One region of the Paenibacillus sp. V4I9 genome, then DNA from elsewhere that is predicted to be linked to it. Evidence: riboswitches for the same ligand, from Rfam matches in the RefSeq annotation. Region 1 holds a riboswitch; each other region holds the start of a gene.
The links. A riboswitch is a leader RNA that binds a small molecule or an ion and turns the genes downstream of it on or off. The one in region 1 is predicted to bind cyclic di-GMP.

Region 1 (5,597 bases):
TGCGCTGTTTTGTAATCGATTTTCGACCCTTTTTTGGGCTCCATGCCCAAAATGATGTTTTCTGTCACGGTAAATGGCTGAACCAGCTTGAAATGTTGATGCACCATACCAATGCCAAGCTCGATAGCACGATTCGGGCTATCAATAAATACTTCCTTGCCTTGCACTTTAATATTACCTTCATCCGGTTGATAAAGACCGAATACAATGTTCATTAGTGTTGATTTACCCGCACCATTTTCGCCAAGCAAGGCGTGAATTTCACCCTTCATCAGCTTTAAGCTAATGGCATCATTCGCCACTATTCCTGGAAACCGCTTCGTAATGTTGCTAAGTTCAACAACAGGGACTACTTCACTCATCAGATCACCCTAAGGATCAATTTTTTTAATTACCTCTAAAACTAAAGAACAAGGCTAGTTATTATAACCAGCCTTGTTTGAACAGAAGCAAACCTATCGTTCGTAACCGCAATGCCTTTTATACCTAAATTAAGGTTTTTCAGGAACTTTGATTTCGCCGCTAATAATTTTTGCTTTGAACTCATCCACTTTTTTCAAGATTTCCGCGGATACGTTCTTCTTGGAAGTTTCAGGAAGGCCTACGCCATCGTCTTTCAAACCAAGTGTAACCACTTTACCACCTTGGAATTTGTTGTCGATAATGTCTTTGGAAACACGAATAACTGCTGTGTCAACACGTTTCAACATGGAAGTCAGTGTTACTTCATCGCCGAACTCAAGGGATTGGTCTTTATCTACGCCGATAACCCAAACCTTTTTACCGTTTTTCGCGCGGTCTTTCGCTTCGTTGAATACACCATTACCTGTGGAACCAGCTGCGTGGAAAATAACATCAGCGCCATCGTTGTAGATCGTAGCTGCTGCTGCTTTACCAAGGTCTGGCTTGTCAAAAGCGCCTGTATAGTTAATTTGAACTTTAGCATTTGGATTAACCGCTTTAACGCCAGCTACGAAACCAGCTTCAAAACGTTTGATAACCGGGATGTCGATACCGCCAACGAAACCGATTTTGTTTGATTTGGTTGTTAGACCTGCAACTACCCCAACAAGGTAAGAACCTTCTTGCTCAGAGAATGTTACGGATTCTACGTTTGGAGCTTCTACGACATTATCAATGATCGCTAATTTAGCATTTGGGTTTTGTGTTGCTACTGTTTTTAGTGCATCGCCCATCAAGAAGCCGATACCCCAAGTCAGGTTGTAGCCGTCTTTAACGAATTGGTTTAAGTTAGGTGTGTAATCTGCATCGCCTTTACTTTCAAGGTTTTTCACTTTAACGCCTGTTTGTTTCTCAAGCGCCTTCAAACCTTCCCATGCACTTTGGTTAAAAGATTTATCGTTGACGCCACCAATATCGGTAACCATTCCGATTTTGAAATCTTTACCGCTGTTGTTGCTTGGTGCCGCTGAAGCTGTTGCTGCTGCAGTAGTAGCTGGAGCCCCTGAAGCCGCCGGTTTCGTTTCTTCTTTTTTGGCACAGCCGGAAAGAGCTAATGCAGAAACCGTTACAGCCATAAGAGCTGTTGAAAGCATTTTCTTCATCTTAATTACCCCCATAGGATCATTTAATTAAAAACCATGAAATCTCACATCGTAGGTTGACCAAAATTAGTTAAATTATGTAAGACTGGCTATAAGCTTGAGTGTATCATTTTGAAACCCAACAGAAAAGCGATACACGAGCTAAACAACATAATTCGTTATGTCATACAAGTTGACATGGTCTTTTTGTAAGCCCCTACAATATAGGTTCCAAGCCCCAATTATTTATTATACTACCACTGGTTAATAAAATCTAGATTACCCTTTGTTAATTTTATCGTTCATAAGCCTCAGGAATTGTTCGGGTCCTAACGGGCTGCTGAACAGCATTCCTTGCACTTCCGTACACTGCAAAAGTCTCAAATGCTCCAGTTGTTCTTCGGTTTCAACACCCTTTGCAATTAAATTCAGACCTAGACGGTGAGCCATGCGAATAATGGCAGCAGCCAGCAGCTGATTCTCATCGTCGTCGACCAAATCCCGGATCAATGTACTATCCAATTTAACGCTATCGAGCGGCATTCCTTCGAGCCCGCTTCGTGTAAATAGGCCTGTACACAAGTCATCCATAACGATACGCACACCAAATTTCTTCAGCATAATCAATTTTTCACTAGCCTCTTGTACATTGGAAGATGTGATGCTTTCCGTAAGGTCCAGCTCCACCAACATCGGATCCAACCCTGTTTCTTTCAAAACAACAGCAATTTCTTCAATAAAATGCTCATCTTTAAACTGCGAAGCCGTTACTGGTAGGGTTATTCTCAGCGGTGTGTAGCCATCGTCCTGCCAGATTCTCATCTGTCTGCACGCCGTTCGTACAGCCCATTTCCCGATGGGTATCATGAAACCCATTTCCTCGGCCGCTTTCTTCCAATCCATGCTAGGTGTGAGGAGGTTGTCTCCCTTGCTCCAATATATGATCGCTTCCATTCCGATTAATTTCCGATTTGTTATTTCATATTGAGGCTGATATAGGATTTCAAATTGATTGTTGTCTAAGGCCAATCGCAGCTCTTTCTCCATGTGAGCTTTGCTCTTGACCATAGCATCGATGTCAGAGGCATAGAATTGAAACTGGTTATGTCCTCGGTTTTTGGCCTCATACATCGCTTCATCTGCATACGCCATCAGCTGCTCAGGCAGCTTGCCATCTAACGGATACAGAGCTATCCCTATACTAGCTGTTATGGTTACTGGCATGCCATCTAGGATAAAAGGCTCTTCCAGAGCCATTTGAATTCGGGAAGCTACAACTCTTGCATCTTCAGGCTTTGTAAAAGATTCTAGTAATATAGTAAACTCGTCGCCACCTTGGCGGTACACCGTATCCGATCCCCGCAGGCAGCCCAGTAAACGTTCTGCTGCAAGGCGAATTAAACGATCCCCATAAGCATGACCTAATGAATCGTTGACATCCTTGAATCTGTCCATGTCCAAGAACATAACAGCCGCCATCTGTTCACTACGCTGCGCATGCAGGAGCGCCCGCTCCAATCGGTCATTAAACAATCGGCGATTAGGTAATCCCGTTAATGTATCATGATAGGCCAAGAAGGCAAGTTGTTTGCTCTTTTCTTCCTGCTTCTTACTAGTAAGAAGCAGTTGTCGGACACTCTTCGCAATAAACAGACAGATTAGCGCTTGAAAAAGCATACTAATGAAAACGTAAGGCGAAAAGGAGAAAGAAGAAGCAGCAAGTAGATTAACGGTCAACAAAAAGAAGCCCAGCACGCCTAGATAGACCAACGTTTGCGCTTTCATATGCTGTATCCACTTAGAAAATATGCCTCTCATTCATGAACCTCCTTATCTGATATTTAAAAAAGGCTATTCCGAATCGGAATAGCCGTAGGTGTACCTGTCTAGGTAAACTGCAACCTGTCGGCAGCCAGCCATCATTGTTGCGAGGGCAACCTTAGATCTGCAGCTTTGCGTCCTTACCTTTCGATAAGTTTGCCTTTACGATATTAAGGAAATAAGCGGGACTAATTAACTATATCATAGTCATTCCACATTTGGCTATTTTTCCTTAAATAAGCAAGTTAAAGAGCTTGGGGTCTTTATTTATTTCTATATAGCCATAATCTTTCTGGGATAGGCGCTCAATAAGCCCCTCATAATCATCTTTATTTTTGAGCTCTATGCCGACCAACGCCGGAGCATCGTCGCGGTTATTTTTTTTCGTATACTCAAATCGGGTAATATCGTCTGTGGGTCCTAAGACTTCTTCCAGAAATTCGCGCAAGGCCCCAGCACGCTGCGGGAAATTAAGAATAAAGTAGTGCTTCAAGCCTTCATACACGAGCGATCTTTCTTTAATCTGCTGCATACGGTCGATGTCATTGTTGCCGCCGCTGATGATACAGACCACATTCTTACCGCGAATCTGCTCCCGATAGGTATCGAGTGCTGAAACGGGGAGTGCGCCAGCGGGCTCAATGACAATCGCGTTATTGTTGTAAAGCTCAAGAATGGTTGTACATTCCTTGCCGGAAGGGACAATTACAATATCCTCCAACTTTTCTTTGCAAATGTCAAAGGTAAGCTCGCCGACCCGCTTCACGGCTGCACCGTCTACAAACTTCTCGATCGTGGATAAGGTCACGACCTTCCCCTGCTTGAGCGCTTCCGTCATGCTTGCCGCGCCTTCTGGCTCTACACCGATGATGCGCGTTCGTGGAGAAACACTATCCACATAGGTCGCAACTCCCGCTACAAGTCCACCTCCGCCAATCGTTGCGAAGATAAAGTCAGGAGATTCGGGCATCTGATTCATGATCTCAAGGCCAACCGTGCCTTGCCCGGCAATCGTACGGACATCATCGAAGGGGTGTATAAACACCTTATTCTCTTGAGCACAGTAGGCTTTGGCATGGTTAGAGGAATCATCGAATGAATCACCTGTGAGAATAACTTCAACAAACGATCCGCCAAATAGCTTAACTTGGGAAATCTTTTGTCTAGGCGTTGTCGTCGGCATGAAGATTTTGCCTTCAATACCGAGCTGTTTACAGGAATAAGCCACACCCTGCGCATGATTGCCGGCGCTCGCACACACGACACCCGCTTCGCGTTCCTCTGGCGTTAAACTTTGAATCACATTATACGCTCCACGAATTTTGAAAGAACGAACAATTTGCATATCTTCACGTTTAAGATAAACGTTGCATTCATACAAGTTAGAGAGCAGCTCATTGCGTTGCAATGGCGATGGTTCGATCACCCTGCTGAGCACATGATTGGCCCTAATAATATCTTCCAAACCTACTTTACTGGAAACAACCATTTTCTCTTACTCCCTTTCTCCACATTGTGCTATTAAAGTTTTAAAGATTATTGTAACACAACTCTACCCGCCTGTACGAAAATAATATTGGTATAGCAAATATGCTGCTTACATCGTCATCATTTTCGGCGTTCTGTATTTCCTAGTTCGATATGTGTTCCCAATGTTCTAAAGCTAGGACTTAAGTTGTGTTGTAACCTCATCAAAGAGGGCACGATCTGGAGCTCGGTCAACCACAAGAAGCCTCAAAACCCACTTGTTAGTGGATTTGAGGCTTCTTTTAGTGATATTAGAGGAGTTAGCTAACTCCCCTCAACCACTTAGTTAGTAATAGTAACGAGGCTGCTCCTGAAGCTCAGACCGTCTTTGCAAAAAGCGATAGAAGGCGCTGGCCGCCTGTGCTTTGGTCACTTCTTGCTGAGGTACGAATTGTCCATCGTCCAGAGACATAATATTCAGCCCCACCACAATGGCTGCGTCGCCAACATGCTTAAGTTTAGCAGCATCTGCGAAATTGCCATTGAAGATGCCATCGAACTTCGTCAGGCTCTTGTAGCCAAGCGCCTTCACGATCAGCTGTGCCATTTCCTCCCGATTCATCGCAGCTTCTGGATTGAAATCAGCACCTACATCTAACAAACCGCGATCAACCGCATTTTCGACATAGGCAAAATAAGGAGAAGATTTACTCACATCGGCGAAGGATGCCTTCCGTTCTGCCCCGTAATAAATACCACCGTTAC
Region 2 (5,597 bases), 840 kb from region 1:
AGTCGCTTCCGTTCCATGTTGCAAAAACAAGATACTGACTTCCGTAAACGAGCGTAAGGTTATCCCCTGTTGTGAGCGGCACCGCTTGTTCCGGCAGCTGATTACCTAGATCATGGACCTCGTAACGGTTATTGATTTGATAAGAAATCATCTCGTTGCCGCCATAATAAACCTGAGCATACACGCTACCGCTAACCGAAATGCTCGATAACAGAACCCCGGAATAATGCTGTTTTGAATTCCGATTGGTTACGTCATACGGCGCTGGAGAAAACGATCCGCCTATAATGCTGTAGATTCCTACATCTTCTAACGTCCCAGTATATTCGGTCTGGTATGTATCGTGTGTGACTGTGTTCGAAACGTCCCATTGAAACGTCGAGTAATCTGCGATGGATGGGTACAGAGTGTATACCTTGTCATGAATGATAAAGGCAGCATTAATATCCTCTACATTACCCGGTTCAGTAGCCGGTTCCCCGCCTGTCGGCTGCCCAGCATTCGGAACAGGATCCGGGGATGTGTTCGTTGATCCAGGTGTAGTACCTGGCATAACCGGAGAGTTTCCTGTTACTTCCTTCCCGCCAATTACGACGAGCTTCACTAGATCGCCAAGTGTATATTTCTTTACAATTTGTTCAAAGCTTACGCCTTCCACATTAATCACTGCAATAAGGATCGATCCTTCTCCCGTCACCTTCGCGGCTGCTTGCAAAATGATCTGCTCCAATATGGCATTGCCCAGCAGCTTGATTCCTGAGCCTTCCGAACCTGCTTGCGTTTCAAGCAAGGTGACAACGGATTGACTGGAAATCTCGAGGGTTACCGTCGACTTCAGGTCAACTTTCACAAATGTCCCTACTAGCTGAACGACATCATTCACAGTCGTTCCTTGGATGGAAATGGATTGGAAGCCCTCGTTTCCTTGCTCTTGTTCTAATTTCGCACCCGAATTGATAATGGTATCGCTTATTCTCGTAGAACCTTTAGCAAAAACTCTGACTCTGCCGAAGTCCTTCTGAACCATCATCTGATTGAGGGTTGAATCTTGAATTTCAATACTGTTTTCTCCGCCCCCATTCACAATCGTTCTTCCTTTTACTGTCACGTGATCAAGGAACACTTCCCCTTCCCCTATCCCCGCTGCCAAGATGAGGTCGCCTTTAATCACAGCATTTTTTATAGTGACACCGCCGCTGTTGACCGTCATATTCCCTTCAACATCAGCTTTTGGAGTATAAGTTCCAGGCTCATGGATCAGTTGCCCTACGGCATTATCTAGCATCACTACGGCTTCTGCTCTTGTAATGGATTTCTGAGGACGGAAGCTCTGATCAGGATATCCGTTAAGATAACCCTCCGAGGCGACTGCTTTTATGTAAGGCTTGCTCCAGTCAGACATTTGCTGCTCATCGTGAAACGTTCGCGTATCGCTCTTTGGTAACACGTCTTTTAATTGCATAAGTTGATAGATGATTTTGGCAGCCTGTTCTCTGCTAATCGGTTGATCTGGACGAAAGGTGCCGTCATCGAACCCAGAAATATAGCCGGCATATTTTGCTTTGGCTACATCGTTATAGAACCATTTTTCCTGAGAAACATCTTTGAAGGTTTGGTCATCCTTATGGGGATACCCTAACGCCTTGTTGACAAGCGATATGAATTCCGCCCTGGTAATGACTTTATCAGGTTGAAAGGTTTGATCGGCATAGCCCGAAATCAATCCATTACCGATCCATTCGTTTATGGCATCCTCTGCCCAATACCCGTTTATGTCACGTAAAGATGGTTGATTTTCTGCTTGCACTAAACCTGAAAAAGATACGATTTGAACGGTCAAAAACATAACGATAAATACAATTTTCCCTAATAACCTCGCCAACATATAATCTTCCTCTCTTTTACTTTGATATAAAGGCAATAAAAAAGCCACTCCAAAAGGAATGTAGGCAGCCCGGCTGTCGTACAAGGAAGTGCCCTTGCTTAGACCCGTGGCTTTGCGTCTCCGCCTTTCGGACGGATTTGCCGTTTCTTATTCTATGGAATGACTCTAGGACCTATCGAATAGTTCTAATTGCCTAGCAACAATTATATACTTAATTAATCTAATAGAAAAGAAATATCTTCCATTTTCGACAAATTATTTTTAAATTCTTCTTTGAAATACTTACGACTGAATCCCAATTCAGCGCTTGCCTCTGCTCCTCATCGTGTTATTTTCTCTAATAAAAGGGTCGTCACACAAGCAGAAAGACGATTTCCAAGCACTTATTTAGCATCTCATTCTCCCGTTTCAGCTGTTGAATGTATCGATTTTGATCAAAGTACTCCTGTCGTCTCCCCGCTGGTCTAGCAGTCCGAATTCACTTTTACCAAGGGATTTTTCCAAGCGAAGTATGTCGTATATTGTAGAATTAACGCAAATGCCTTATAGTGGTTAAAAATACCATAAATGCTTAAGCCAATATAATACGATTAAAGGCACATTCGCGCGAAAGCCGGAGTCGCAAAGCCACGGGTCTACGTCCCCTTCGGGATATGATAGCCGGGCCGCTCTATAGATTGGCTTTTTTGCATGCATGAAATTTATTGAGATTTTAATAAAAGGGGTGTATTTCAACATGAAGTTTAAAAAGATTGCGTTAGGGGCAGTTGCGCTCATGCTTGCGCTTGGCTCGTTGTCCTTCTTGCCGGAAGCGCATATAAGCGCTGCTACATTCGTCAAAGAGGATAACTTAATGGACTATACGGTACCTAGGTTCCCGATCATTACCGATTCCAAGATGGTTTGGATGGGAGATGACGAGAACAAATTCTATCAAGTGTTCTCCCGGGATTTGTCTAGTGGCGAATTAAAACAGCTAACCGAAACCCAGACCTACAAAGATAAATTATCGGCAGCGAATAATTATGCTATTTATCGGGATAGTCAAAAATTTATCATGATGGTTAATCTTCAAACCGGCGAATCTATCCAAACAGATGTCAAGCCGGGCTATTATGAAGATCTTCAAACGGACGGCGAATACATAGTCTACAAAGATGTATCTACAAGCACTCTTAATGTGTACAATATGACAACAAAGGAAACAAATATCATTGGAAAAGGACAAGACGCTACTTTGGCGAACAGCCAAGTCGCCTATTATGGTATTACGGAGAATAGGCTTAAGCTTTACGACATTGCAAGCAATACTTCACGAGTTCTGTGGGATAAAAAGGATGGCAGTTTATATAACAGTCATCCAGTCGCATTCAACGGAAAATACATCGTATGGATACAACAGCCATACAATCAACTAAAATATCAATTAAGAATGATCGACGTTACGCAACCGGATTCACTACCTAGTGTACTTAGCCTATTTGACAAGGTAGCTATCCCTGTCGTTACTTTCGTAAGTAAGGAAATTGCGGCATGGACCATTGAGAAAGATGGACATGAAGTGGTGATGGCAGCAAACTTGCAAAACAAGCAAGCTGATGCAGCAGCCGATCAAGGGGAGAAACTATTGGGTGTTACCGGAAGCACAATTATTTTGAAGAACGTCGATAACAATCTGATTCTTCGAACCCTTCAATCTACAGGTGAAGGTAACGCTATTCAGGATACACTTGTTTCAGCTATCCCTTATGCAGCTAACATACCTGAACAAGTGACAGGCTTCTTCGGAGGAAACAGTCCGAGCAGCGTGCACGAGTTGGCAACTTCCGATCGCGCGGTTATTTTGTCCTCTCCGTTCGAGAATCCGTTTTCCTATAAGGGGAGCGATTATACAAGCATTTGGTATAGAGACGATTCGAAACTTGAACTGACCAAAGCTCTTCATCCGGATCAGAAAATGGTGAGCCTCCCATGGTCGGTCGACGTACGAGAAGCATTCGATTACCATGTCCTAAAAATGGTCTATATGCCATCTCGTGTCCCTTCCGGTCAGCTTAGCAAGCTGGGGATTTATAAACTCGTTGAGGGCGAATGGATCTATGCAGGGGGGATTATCGAGGAAAAAAATCAACTTCTACGTACCCACATTCATAGCGGTGGGGTTTACGCAGTGCTTTATCAAGATATGAATGCAGCGTCCCTCCGGGACTATTGGATACGGAAAACCATTACGCAAGTGAACGCAGACAAACCTATCCGTGTCTTTCTTGACGGAGAGGAAGTAATCTTCCATGAACAGCCTCAACTTAAGGACAGCTCTACAACGGTTGAGTTTCGACCTATTTTCGAAAAGCTGGGTTTGCAAGTTAATTGGAACGAAGCATCCCAAACGGTTACAGGCAGCAAAGAGGGATCGTCGATTAGTCTCACATTAGGAAAGTCGCAAGCAACCGTTAATGAAGAGACATCCGAACTACCAACAGCCCCTTACCTTCAAAAAGGGTATACGTTCGTCCCTCTTAGATTGGTTGGTGAAGCTTCCGGCCGAAAAGTGGTATGGGATGCGAACCTCAAAGCCGTGTATCTCTATGACCCTGCAACGGAAGGCAAGCTGTACAACAAAGCGGGCAACTTGCTTTATGAAGGTCAGCTTAAAGACGGACAAATGCACGGAAAAGGGAAGCTCTTTCATGAAGATGGCACTGTCTGGTACGATGCCACGTTCGTTAATGATAATGTAGTGGGCTGGGGAACCATTTATTTTAATGGAGAAATTTTTGGTAGAGACCGAACTGGTGACGTTCTGATTGGACAATTCAAGAACGGGATTCCTGACGGATATGTGACAAGTATTAATGATAACGGCAAACTAATTTATGAGGGTTACGAAGTTCAAGGAAGATTCAATGGCAGGGGAAAGTATTATGAAGATGGCAAACTCGATTATGAAGGCGAGTTTAAAGATGGTCAGCCTGTACACTCAAATTAATGATTAGGAAGTACGACGAAGCCGTTGGATTTATTGGGAAATGGCTGATAAATTTTCATACAAAATAATACCTGCTAACATTATGGTAAAAACGCCCTTTCAGCACCTTTGCTGGGGGCGTTTTTGAGCTGTAACTGTTATTTTAAATGAACCTTGCCTCTTCGGATGTCCCGATTGACCCTTAGCCTAGTAAATTGCTATCGCTTTAAACATTCTCTCTATCTAGCAAATAGACTTTCACATTCTTCTTCACGCCGAATTCCTGAGCTTCACTCAAATCATTCATGAATACATCAATTCTCGAACCGCGAATAGCCGAACCTATATCCTCCGCCTTGCGAATGCCGATGCCGTCAATGAACACTGTAGATCCCAAAGGGATTACTGCAGGATCCACGGCGATCGTGCGTCCTTCTTTGGCTTTAAGACCACTAAATGTGATGCCATACATGGGATGGGAAGCCTTTTTACCTGTTGATTCAAAGCCCGCCGTATAAGCTGTAAGGGTTGTGTTCAACACTTTTTTAATTATTTTCTTTTGACCATTTGGTAAACCAATCTCATCTCCACCCATCGGAATCGTTAAACTTTGACCAATCGTTAGCTGGTTCGGATTTGGAATATTGTTTGAGTTGATAATGTCATCTACGGATACGCCAAAATCCCGAGCAATTTTGTACAGCGTATCTCCTCGGTCCACTTGATACTGCGTCCGAGGCTGAA
Region 3 (5,597 bases), 2.5 Mb from region 1:
TTTTAACCGCTTTTACCTCAGGAACCCATGTTTTGGCTACGATCGTTGGTGAGCCTTTTAGCCCGATTTTCGCTTTTTCAAGATCTGGAAAATCAGCTGTCGTCCAAACCGTTGGCTTATAGCGCGCAGCCCGAATCATGCCAGGCAGCGAAGCTCGTCTCACCTTATTCAGTTCCTTCAGCGCCGTGATCAGCACTGGCATGCTTGTCTCAACGACTTCAATGCCATCTTCCAAGAGCCGATGCACACGAACTTTCCGCCGCTTTTCATCCACACTGGCGACTTTGTTTACATAAGTAAGCTGTTCCAAATCCAATCGGCATGCGACGCCAGGCCCAACTTGCCCCGTGTCGCCGTCCAGCGTTTGTTTGCCGCAAAAAACGATATCCACCGGTCCCCACGTTTCGGCTATTTTACGGATGGTTCGGGCAACAACGTACGATGTCGCCAGCGTGTCCGCTCCCGCGAAGCCGCGATCCGTCACCAACACGGCATCGTCTGCCCCTAGGGAGATGCATTCCTTTAAGCCTTTCTCCGCAGGCGGAGGTCCCATTGTTACTACTGTAATCCTCGCACCCTGTTCATCCTTAATACGGAGTGCCTCTTCCAGCCCATGCATATCATAGAAGTTCACGATACTTGGGACACCTTGGCGAATTAACGTATTATTTTTGGGGTCAATGCGAATTTCTCTAGAATCAGGTACCTGCTTGATACAAACTACAATATGCAGCATCTCTGCACCCTCCTATTTCTTAGGAAACTTGCTTGCACATTCGACAGCAAACGGATCTGAGCTTGTCAGCATTGTGAATTTTGTCACTTAAAATGACGAAACGAAATCGCTTTCACTCTTTTTTTTAAGTTAATAATCTAACACAATATATGCGAAAAGCTTCCTAACATGACACTTACTTTAGTCTAAGGCTCAAAAGTATTCTTACCGATGTTGCTCGCTATCGAGTAGGAGATGGCGTTTAGCCCCGAACGCCCATGATGGGCGCACACAAAAAAAGGATCTGAGTCGACGACTCAGATCCTTTTTTAAAAGAGAACATTTACACAAGCTTACTCCTCTTCCGCTTCTTCTACCTCATACGTACATAGGAAACGCTCTACACCGGGATATTTCTCCCCGAGGCTTCGAATGACGAATCCAATATTCCGATAAAATTGGACCGACTCTTCATCCGTTTCTGCCACGATTCGAACGGGGTGCATATCTTCAATAATTTCAAGGATAATCCCTCTCCCAAAGCCTACCCCTCTGCTCTCCGGTTCAACGGCCAGATGAGTGATCGTCATCTCCTGATTATCACTGAGTTCAAAGCCGATGATGCCCACCAAGATACCTTCGGATTCATACCCAAACAACCATAGATTAGCATCATTTTCGTAACGATCAATTACAGGTTGTAGCGCCTCCGGATCGGGGAAAACACTGTAGCTAAGCAGTTCTTGTATTTCATTTTCGTTTAGTCGAGATTTCACATTAACTAACATCTTTATTCACTACTTTCATTAATCGTTATCTACACATAATCTAACAACTTAAGCAAGCTGTCAATATTCGCTATTGGGGTAATCCCCTTCTCCTTCATCAAGTGTCCATTGGGACCATAGCTGATAAAGGGGATTCCAGCATCTATGGATGCTCTGCCATCTATCCACGAATCTCCGATCGATATCCATTCGCTCTCAAGAATTTGCGGAAAATGCTGCTTAGCAGCGAAGTAACCGGATGGAGATGGTTTCATGGCTTCCATCTGCTCTCTCCCGATGATCAAATCGAAGTATGGATGAATTCCGGTCGTTTCCAACGCATGGACCGCTGCCTCGTATGAATTATTTGTCACAATAACCAGGACATAGCCAGTCTTTAAAACATTCAGAAGCTCGGAAACATCGGATTCCAGTCCAGCGCCCTCCATACCTACTAATTCATGTTGAACGACCATTTTCATCACTTCTGTATAGGACTCTTCAGGCATCCCTTTCGCTTTCACATACTCAATCATGGTTGATGTGGTATGCCCTTGAATTGGAAAACCAACCGGCAATAAATCATGCACAATAAGGTAGTCCGCCACTTGCTTTTTCATCATTTGGAAATTAATCCTAGACCTCAGCAGTGTATTATCCATATCAAAAATAATGCCTCGAACATGGCTTGATTTATACATTGAACCTCACCTATCCATCTCTAGAACTATAGAAAATTTAAGAATTTAGCATTATTAATTATTTTTAGTTGAATTCGACATTATTCGCTAATTATATGTAAATACCGCTATAGACACGTCATTTTCAACTAATTATAATGAGGCGTAATAACTGGTATAAAAGCTTTTCCCATCATTAACTAGTGCCTTTTGAACTACATATATAGAATCGTTAATAGCAAACCATTGGAAACAATGCGACGCAAAGCCATGACCTAAGGCATCCCTAATTGGGATGCTATGGACGACAGGTTACCGAGTCAAGGAGTTCATCCTTTCATTCGGGATGGACTTTTTTATTTATAAGAAATGAGGTTGATTCATGCACCATACGCTAACAGATAGTTATCCTATTTACCTCATGCTGCTATCGTTCATTATTTTAATAATTGCTCTTTACATATCCTTTACTAACAAAACAGCACTCAAAGCTTCCATTGTAGAGTCTGCTATCGATTGTATCATGATGTTTAATTCAAATGGGAGGATCATAGAGTTTAATCCTGCGGCAGAAGCCATTTTTGGTTATGAACGCAAAGAAGCTCTAAGGCTTACGTTAATCGATTTTCTTTTTGAAAAAGATGACCAGGAGACAACCTTCTTAAATCTGCTATTCACGGCCAAAGACGAAACGATTATCGGAAAGCGAATTGAATTGAAAGCATTTCGATCGGATGGCAGCTTATTTCCGGCGGAAATAACGATTACGAGCATTCCGTATAAAGGAAAGCATGTCTATACAGCTTATCTTCGCGATTTGACTGAAAAAAAGAAGTCCGAGGAAATGATACAGCAGCTAGCCTATTTTGATCTTCTGACAGGTTTGCCAAACCGCAACCAGTTCACTCAGCTTTTCCATGATACGTTAAACAATGCCATACTACATAATCAGAGCTTAGCTCTACTCTTCCTTGATGTAAATCGGTTTAAACTCATAAATGATACCTTAGGCCATCCCTTAGGAGATCTAGTTTTGCAAAAGTTCTCCGCCCTGCTCTCCGAAAGTTTGTTTGAACAAGGCATTGTCTCCAGACTTAGTGGCGATGAATTCGTGATTTTGCACCCGTTCGGAAATCGGAAGTCTGCTGCTTTGCAAGCGGAGAAAATCATTCAACAATTGGAAGCTCCTTTCCAAATCGACGGGCGAAATGTTTTTGTTTCCACCAGTATTGGTATCTCTTTGTATCCAATCGATGGAGAAGATCCGGGGGTTTTACTGAAAAATGCCGATCAAGCGATGTATTTGGCCAAAGAACGTGGAGGAAACCATTATTATTTTTATGAACAGGAAATGAGTGTCATTTATTCGAGGAGAAGCGCATGTGAACAATCTCTCCGGACAGCCATAGATCATAATGAACTCTACCTGATGTACCAACCCAAATTCCATATTCCTACCGGAAAAATAATCGGGGTAGAAGCTTTACTAAGGTGGGATAGCCATGAGTTAGGAAGCATCTCACCGAAGGAATTTATTCCTATTGCAGAAGAATCCGGACAAATTATTGCAATCGGGAAATGGGTTTTACATACAGCCTGCGTACAAATGAAAAAATGGCAAGATGCGGGTATGGAGCCTGTTCCTATTGCAGTCAATATATCCGCTGTCCAGTTTCATCAAGAAGATTTGGTGACTATGATTCTCGAGATTCTGCATCAAAATGAGCTGGAAGCACAGTACTTAGAACTCGAAATTACCGAAAGCGCAGCGATGAATAACGGCCTCAGCTGCATGGAAAAGCTTTATGCTTTAAAGCGTATGGGAGTTAAAATCTCCGTCGATGATTTCGGAACTGGTTATTCTTCTTTAAGTTATTTACATAAATCGCCAGTCGATACTTTGAAAATTGATAAAACAATCGTTCAAGACATTTTCACCGGTATATCTGCATCTTCAATCATTGAAGCTATTATGGCCATGTCGCATAGTTTAAAATTGAGTGTCATTGCCGTAGGTGTAGAAACTCATGAACAGCTCACTTTTTTAGAAAGAGTTGGTTGTCAAAATATACAAGGATACTTATTCTCAGTTCCACTTACAGCCCAGCTATTTGAAAAGAGTTATGTTATTCATGATGCAAATGCTAGTCCAAATGCTTTATGAGAAAAGCCAGAATGCGGAAGTTACTCCGTCTTCTGGCTTTTCATATTGGACGCCGAACGAATAGCAAACGGCATGGCCAATGAGAGTAAGCTTGCCAAAAGTCCAAACACGAACATGCCGTGAATACCCGTGTAAAAGACGCTGGATTTAGTAAGGATCGCCCCCATAATTGTTACGCTGACCGCTGTCCCAATATTCCGTGCAAAAAGCTGCAGCGAGGTTGAAATCCCCTTCTGGTGTGCTTCTACAAGCTGCTGTGAACCGATTGTTGTAATGGTGAAAATTATACCGTAAGCAATACCAAGCGTAGTTAGAGCGCTAAACGTGTACCAGAATGGAGTACCTTCGTGAATGAAGTAAAATAAGGCCGCAGTAATAACCAGTATTATATTACCTATGACTAATAGCCGTTTATATCCAAAGCGAAGCACCCATTTTCCACCAGGTATAGCAACGGCCATCCACCCAATGGATGTACTTAGAAGTGCAATACCGCTGACAAACAACGAGTAGCCTTGATTTTGCAAGAAGAGAGGTATGAAGCTGGAAGTCCCAAAGAGAGCCGCGCAGCTAAGAAAAGAGCTGGCAATCATAGTGGCCACCGGACGATTGCGCAGCAGATTTAACGGAACGAGTGGCGCAGGATGTTTTCTCTCATATAAAAAGAAAGCAATCATAAATATGCCCCCTAGCGCACCATAGATGTAGCTATAATGCTCAACTGCTGTTGTAAGCAGCAATAAAGATATACCACAGGCAAACAAAATAGCTCCGCCATAATCGACCACTGCTTTCTTCGGTTGATACACTTCCTTATACGGCTGCAAGGCAAGAAGTGCAACGATACATACTGGTATATTAACGAAAAAAATCCACCGCCAGCTCAGGTAGGTCACGAAGAATGTACCCAGAAGAGGCGCTAATATCGCAGATAACCCCCACATCCCTGTGAAATACGCTTGAATTTTACCGCGCTGCTCCACCGGATAAATATCTCCAGCAATGATGGCAGGAAAAGGCATCATCACCCCTGCACCAATCCCTTGAATCGCTCTGAAAAGGATCAGCTGCAGCATACTCTGGGATAAACCGCAAAGCACTGATCCGAAGAGAAACAGTAGTATACCTGCTGCATAGATCCGTTTTCGTCCAAATAGGTCTGATAATCTGCCTGCTAATGGAGCTAATACAGTAGAAAGGACCATATAAGAGGTAAATGCCCATGCGTACAGGTCATTGCCACCAATTTCTTTCACAATAATCGGCATTGT
Region 4 (5,597 bases), 1.7 Mb from region 1:
CGCTCAGTGGCCTGCGAATGAAACCAATAACCCAAATAACAAGCAAAGTAACTGCTCTTCATCGGGTTGTGGAGGTTCTGGAGGCAGTGGCGATAGTTCTGGAGATCAAGGCGGCGGCAGCAGCTGCAGCTCCGGATCGGGCTCTTCATGCTCGTCAGGGTCGAGCTGCGGGTCTGGTTGCGGGGGAAGTTAGGTTAAGTTGTGAAAGCAGTATTCCGTTCGTGGAATCGGATGACTCTGACAAGGCTTCATGCGGGGAAGCGAATGGACATTATAAACACTTTTTGCACTCTCTGCCTGAGAGTGTTTTTTGTTTGGAGCATACAAGGAGACCGAGACTAAAATGGGGAAACCCATCCCCAACCATCCTGTCACGAACCCGTAGCCCCAAGTCCACAGATTCGAAATTAGAACAAATTGGAGACACATATCGTCATTTTTCGTGTATAATTGGAATTCGGTGTCGATTTCTTTGACCTACGGTAAATTAAGCGGCGATAGGAGTCCTTTCAAATGAATCGGTTACGTGGTTTTCTAAGTTCTTATCATCCCATTGTACATACGTTAATTCTTGGAACCGTAATGGCTAGGGCTGCGTCCTCCATGAGTTTGCCTTTTCTCGCGATTTATTTAGCCAGGCATACGTCGATGAGTGCGGTGATGATCGGAATTGTCATCGGGATGGGTTCTTTGGCTGGAACCGTAGGCGGTTTTATAGGGGGCACCTTATCGGACCGATTCGGAAGACGTATTATCATGCTGGCTGCTCTTTTCGGCTGGGCGTTCGTGTTCTTAGGTTTCGGTATGGTTAAACTACCAATCCTGTTTATGCTGCTCAATATGCTGAACGGCTTGTGCCGATCTTTTTATGAGCCCGTGTCGCAGGCTTTGATGGCAGACCTCACAGAACCTGAGAAGAGACTTAAAGTATTTTCGATGCGGTACATGGCGATTAATGTTGGTGTTGCTGTTGGGCCACTTTTGGGTGCTTTTTTCGCTACGATGAACGGTGCGCTGCCTTTTCTCATCACTGGAATCATTTATTTTATTTATGCGGTCACCCTTTACGCACTGCTCATCGCGTTTGGCATCAAGAAAATCGAGGGTGAGAAGAAATCTTCGGTTACCTTTGGTTCTGCTTTGCGAGTGATTCGCAGTGATTTGACTTTTCGCTTGTATATCCTTGGCGGTATTATTGGAGCTATCGGTTACTCACAGGTGATGGTGACACTTTCGCAATATTTGGAGCAGAACTTTGTAGACGGTGTGAAAATGTTTGCGATCTTAATGAGTGTAAATGCGATCGTGGTTATTGCCATGCAGATTCCACTTACTCGTTTGGCAGAAAAGTACACGCCCCTCGCTGCGATTATATTTGGCAACCTAATGTTTGCGTTAGGGGATGTTGGCTTTGCATTCTCCCACTCGCTGGTATGGCTTATTATTTCGATGGGTATTTTCACCCTTGGTGAGATTCTAAATTACCCTGCTGCTAATATGTTGATTGACAAATTAGCTCCCGAGCAAATGCGTGGCACTTATTTTGGCGCTCAAACATTAACGAACATAGGCCACTTTATTGGGCCTTGGTTAGGTGGGTTTTTGCTCGTTTCTTATGGTGGGAATACGTTGTATGTTCTTATGGCTGTTCTTACAATTACGGGATCCATTTTCTATTGGAGAGGCACGATTCGTCAAATTACGGCGAAAAATACGTCGAAAAAAGAAAATTTTTGAAAAATATTGCAAAATTAGTTCTTTGGAACTATTCGATTTCAAATCGAGTTCCCGTATCCTTGAGAGTGTAGATATTTATTACTCTTAACTCTTCAGATATTTAGTAAGACATCTCGACAAAGGCAAAGCTGGCGAAAGCCAGTGACGCAAAGCTAAAGGGGCTTACTTGTCCTGCAAACCGGACTCGCAGCCAGCCAGCCGCCGAACGATTGGGTATCAACATCCGAACCCCTCCGATCGGTTCACTATGGTGGGGTTTTTTCTCTGTCATAACAAATTTATGTAAAAATAAAAGGAGGATCCAGCAGCATGCAGTCTGAAGGAATACTACAAGAAGAACAAAAAGTGACTTCGCTATGTGGTAATCATGTTGCCCGTTTGGTGCCTTCCTCGGATGGACCAAAGCTCATGATCAATCGGGAAGAATACGCGTTAAATGAGGCTTGTTGGGATGTTGAAATGTTTCACGGGAGAAACAATAGCATCTTGATTTTCTACTGGAAGGGCGAAGTTAAGCTTTCTGTAAAAATGCCGCCGATGTCGCAAATTGAAGCATTTTTGACAAGGCTTTATCAATGTTTATCATCCAAATTAAGAACGGTACAGCCTATCTAGGCGTACCGTTTTTTTTATTGCCAGCTGTAAGGGAATTGTAAAGACAAAATCATTGTCACAAATTGACACGAGCTGATGTAATGAATGTCAAATGTTTTAGTAGTGCTTTGGAACTGTTATTAGGGGGATACATAGCATTATTTTGGCCAATGTCCCTTATGTAGCAGGTTGTGGCTTGTGGTTCGATCATCATTCCAGTGAACTTGAGCGGATGGGTGAAAAGGTTGAATTTAAAGGGGAACCCGAATTGCGCCAAGTGCGGCACGTGTTGTTTATGATTACTATGGAGGGCGTGAGACCTTCGGCGATACCGATGATATTATGCGCGGGGTAGATAAAGCGGATTCGGCGCAGTTCAGCAAAGAAGATATTTTGAATCCGAGTGGATGGGATTTATTATCTTTTATCATGGATGCTCGAACGGGTTTAGGGCGATATCGCGATTATCGGATTAGTAATTATCAATTGATGGAAGATCTTGTGCAGCACTGTGCAACGATGTCCGTTCATGAGATTATGGAATTGCCGGATGTGAAAGAGCGTGTGGCGCGACCCAAGTTGACTATGTGCACGCTGAGGAAGTTTTGAAGAAAATTGTTGAAACAATGAGAACTGACGGATAAAATAAGTGAAACGGACCGCAGGAGGGGGAGTTCCCGGAATGCGATTTTTCACTAAATGGGGACAGGGGGGAATGGAGTGGAGTTAGAACAAATTCATCATGTGGCGATCATTAGCTCCAATTATGAGCGATCGAAACACTTCTATGTCGAATTACTTGGATTAACGGTCATACACGAAACGTATCGTGCAGAACGTGACTCCTATAAGTTGGATTTACGCATCGGGAAGACCGAACAGCAGATCGAGTTGTTTTCATTTCCGAACCCTCCGCTGCGAGTTAACCAGCCTGAGGCAAGGGGTCTTAGGCATCTGGCTTTTGTTGTGCCGAATATGGTACAAAGCGTTAAGGAACTTGAGAGCAAGGGGATTGCGGTAGAACCGGTGCGGATTGACCCTATTACCGGTGACCAATATACTTTTTTTGCAGATCCGGATGGACTGCCCTTGGAGTTGGTGGAACATGCGAAATGATCACCAAGAAAGGACAGAACAGGAGCCGAAGCTGCGGTTTGCCAAAGGCTGCCTATGGAGTTTTCTTGTGTCCATTCCCCTATGGGCGTTGTTGATTTGGTTTTTGTTTATAAAATAAAATCCCTCACTAGCTTGGTCTGACCCACTGCATGCATGCAGTTAGGTCGGATGAGCCGTTGAGGGATTTTTATTTTACTTGTCCGTTTGTCTGCGCGGTGGCAATGGTCCAAGATACTGGAATAGGTTGCATTCGATCCGTCCATTAAATAGTTTACGCTTCTTATCCGCGCGGCGGTTCATATAGTGCTCGAGCTGTGTGCTCGGGCTTAGGATAAACATGCTCCATGACGGCATGGGAGCAGTGAGTGCACCGAGTTGGCGCAGCGCCACCTCTACATCTTGCGCTTCACCAAGCCGCTCTCCATAGGGAGGGTTGGTGATCAAGCAGCCGTAGTCGCCGCGCGGTCGGGCTTTGGCTACTGGTTCCACGAGCAGCTTGAACTGCTTCGTCAAGCCGGCGGCCTTCGCGGCAGCCTCTGCCACTTCGATGGCAGAGGGATCGATGTCACTGCCGATGATGTTCAGCGGAACATCATCTTTAACAGCGTCGAAGGCTTCGTCGCGAGCCTTGTCCCACAGCTTGCGTGGGATATTGCCCCACGCCTCGCTAGGGAAGCTGCGCCGCAGTCCTGGCGCGATGTTCCATCCGATCATAGCTGCCTCGATCGGAATCGTTCCCGACCCGCAGAACGGGTCGTAGAGCGGTCTGTCGACCTTCCAGCGGCTCAGGAGGATCATCGCAGCCGCCATGGTCTCCTTGAGCGGCGCTTCGGTCACGAGCTTACGGTAGCCGCGCTTGTGCAGGCTGGCGCCGGTTGTGTCGATCGTCAGCGTTGCAATATCGTTCAGGAGTGCGACTTCGATGACGTAGCGAGCCCCGTTCTCAGGGAACCACTCCGTTCCGTAGCGAAGCTTCAGCTTCTCCACGACGGCTTTCTTCACGATTCCTTGGCAAGCGGGAACGCTAGATAATTGTGACTTATGGGAACGCCCTTCCACAGGGAATTCGGCATCGTTCGGAATCCAGTCCGGCCAAGCAAGCGCTTTGGTGCCTTCGAAAAGCTCATCGAAAGTCACGGCATTGAATTGGCCCATGTGTACCAAGATGCGATCAGCGGTTCTGAGCCAAAGATTGGTGCGGCAGATGGCCAGCTCGTCTCCAAGAAAACGGACACGACCATTCTCGATAGTCACCTCGTTGTAGCCAAGATCACGGATTTCGCGAGCAACGATGGCCTCAAGTCCCATTGGGCAAGTTGCGATTAGTTCAATTTGTTGTGGCATGTTTAGATTCCTTCCATCCGGGTTGTGCATCGCTCATAAAACTCATACAATTAACAAGTATAGGACAAATAGGTTACAGTTACAAACGATACACGCAAAGTGGAGGCATTGATGCTTTTCTAAGGAGGAAAAAACATGGAAACCATAACAGCCGAGAGCTATATGGAAGGTTTATACGAAGAAGATACAGTTCTAGAGCGAGTAAAGGAAGTCATACGCACCCATAATATGCCCGAAATATCGATTGCACCTGGATATGGCAGATTGCTCACTATGATGGTCACGATGATTGGCGCGACAAAGGTGTTGGAAATAGGTGCTTTGGGCGGTTATAGCGGGATTTGTTTGGCGAGAGGCTTGAAAGAAGGCGGCAAGCTGATTTCGCTTGAGTTAAAACAAGAATTTGCTGATGTAGCCAAGCAAAATTTAACTGAAGCGGGCCTTGGCGAGCTCGTTGAGTATCGGATTGGCGAAGCACTCGTTCACCTGAATGGGCTTCTTGAGCAGGGAGAGCGATTTGATTTCTTTTTTATCGATGCGGACAAGGTGAATTATCCGAATTATTTGGAGCTCGCAATTAAACTGGCGAATCCTGGTGCCATAATTGCAGGGGATAACACGCTGATGCGAGGAAAAGTCGTCGACGCGAACCAAACCAAAGCCTCGGTCCAAGCTATGCGTACCTTCAACCAGCTGATCGCCTCCGATCCGCGTTTGGAAAGCACCATCCTGCCAGCTTATGATGGCTTGGCTTTAGCGCGAGTGAAGTAACACGGTTTGTACAACATCACAGCGTATAATCTTTA

Region 2: linked by a shared signal. The riboswitch ahead of QFZ81_RS36785 (stalk domain-containing protein) and the one ahead of QFZ81_RS32930 (putative bifunctional diguanylate cyclase/phosphodiesterase) in region 1 are both predicted to bind cyclic di-GMP.
Region 3: linked by a shared signal. The riboswitch ahead of QFZ81_RS21810 (putative bifunctional diguanylate cyclase/phosphodiesterase) and the one ahead of QFZ81_RS32930 (putative bifunctional diguanylate cyclase/phosphodiesterase) in region 1 are both predicted to bind cyclic di-GMP.
Region 4: linked by a shared signal. The riboswitch ahead of QFZ81_RS25320 (hypothetical protein) and the one ahead of QFZ81_RS32930 (putative bifunctional diguanylate cyclase/phosphodiesterase) in region 1 are both predicted to bind cyclic di-GMP.

The regions. Positions count from the first base shown of each region.
Region 1 covers NZ_JAUSZE010000001.1:7,139,510-7,145,106, forward strand. The annotation lists gene QFZ81_RS32920 (ABC transporter ATP-binding protein) at 1-362, opposite strand, end outside; gene QFZ81_RS32925 (BMP family lipoprotein) at 492-1,565, opposite strand; gene QFZ81_RS32930 (putative bifunctional diguanylate cyclase/phosphodiesterase) at 1,824-3,362, opposite strand; cyclic di-GMP riboswitch class I at 3,449-3,536, opposite strand; gene ilvA (threonine ammonia-lyase IlvA) at 3,598-4,854, opposite strand; gene QFZ81_RS32940 (S-layer homology domain-containing protein) at 5,179-5,597, opposite strand, start outside.
Region 2 covers NZ_JAUSZE010000001.1:7,976,772-7,982,368, reverse strand. The annotation lists gene QFZ81_RS36790 (S-layer homology domain-containing protein) at 1-1,885, opposite strand, end outside; cyclic di-GMP riboswitch class I at 1,946-2,037, opposite strand; cyclic di-GMP riboswitch class I at 2,471-2,558, shown strand; gene QFZ81_RS36785 (stalk domain-containing protein) at 2,622-4,874, shown strand; gene QFZ81_RS36780 (3D domain-containing protein) at 5,080-5,597, opposite strand, start outside.
Region 3 covers NZ_JAUSZE010000001.1:4,612,279-4,617,875, forward strand. The annotation lists gene QFZ81_RS21795 (electron transfer flavoprotein subunit beta/FixA family protein) at 1-736, opposite strand, end outside; gene QFZ81_RS21800 (GNAT family N-acetyltransferase) at 1,069-1,491, opposite strand; gene QFZ81_RS21805 (HAD family hydrolase) at 1,533-2,183, opposite strand; cyclic di-GMP riboswitch class I at 2,390-2,482, shown strand; gene QFZ81_RS21810 (putative bifunctional diguanylate cyclase/phosphodiesterase) at 2,545-4,326, shown strand; gene QFZ81_RS21815 (MFS transporter) at 4,347-5,597, opposite strand, start outside.
Region 4 covers NZ_JAUSZE010000001.1:5,430,996-5,436,592, reverse strand. The annotation lists gene QFZ81_RS25330 (glycine-rich domain-containing protein) at 1-193, shown strand, start outside; gene QFZ81_RS25325 (MDR family MFS transporter) at 514-1,737, shown strand; cyclic di-GMP riboswitch class I at 1,849-1,943, shown strand; gene QFZ81_RS25320 (hypothetical protein) at 2,047-2,352, shown strand; gene QFZ81_RS25315 (hypothetical protein) at 2,674-2,940, shown strand; gene gloA2 (SMU1112c/YaeR family gloxylase I-like metalloprotein) at 3,052-3,447, shown strand; gene QFZ81_RS25305 (THUMP domain-containing class I SAM-dependent RNA methyltransferase) at 3,640-4,791, opposite strand; gene QFZ81_RS25300 (O-methyltransferase) at 4,927-5,562, shown strand.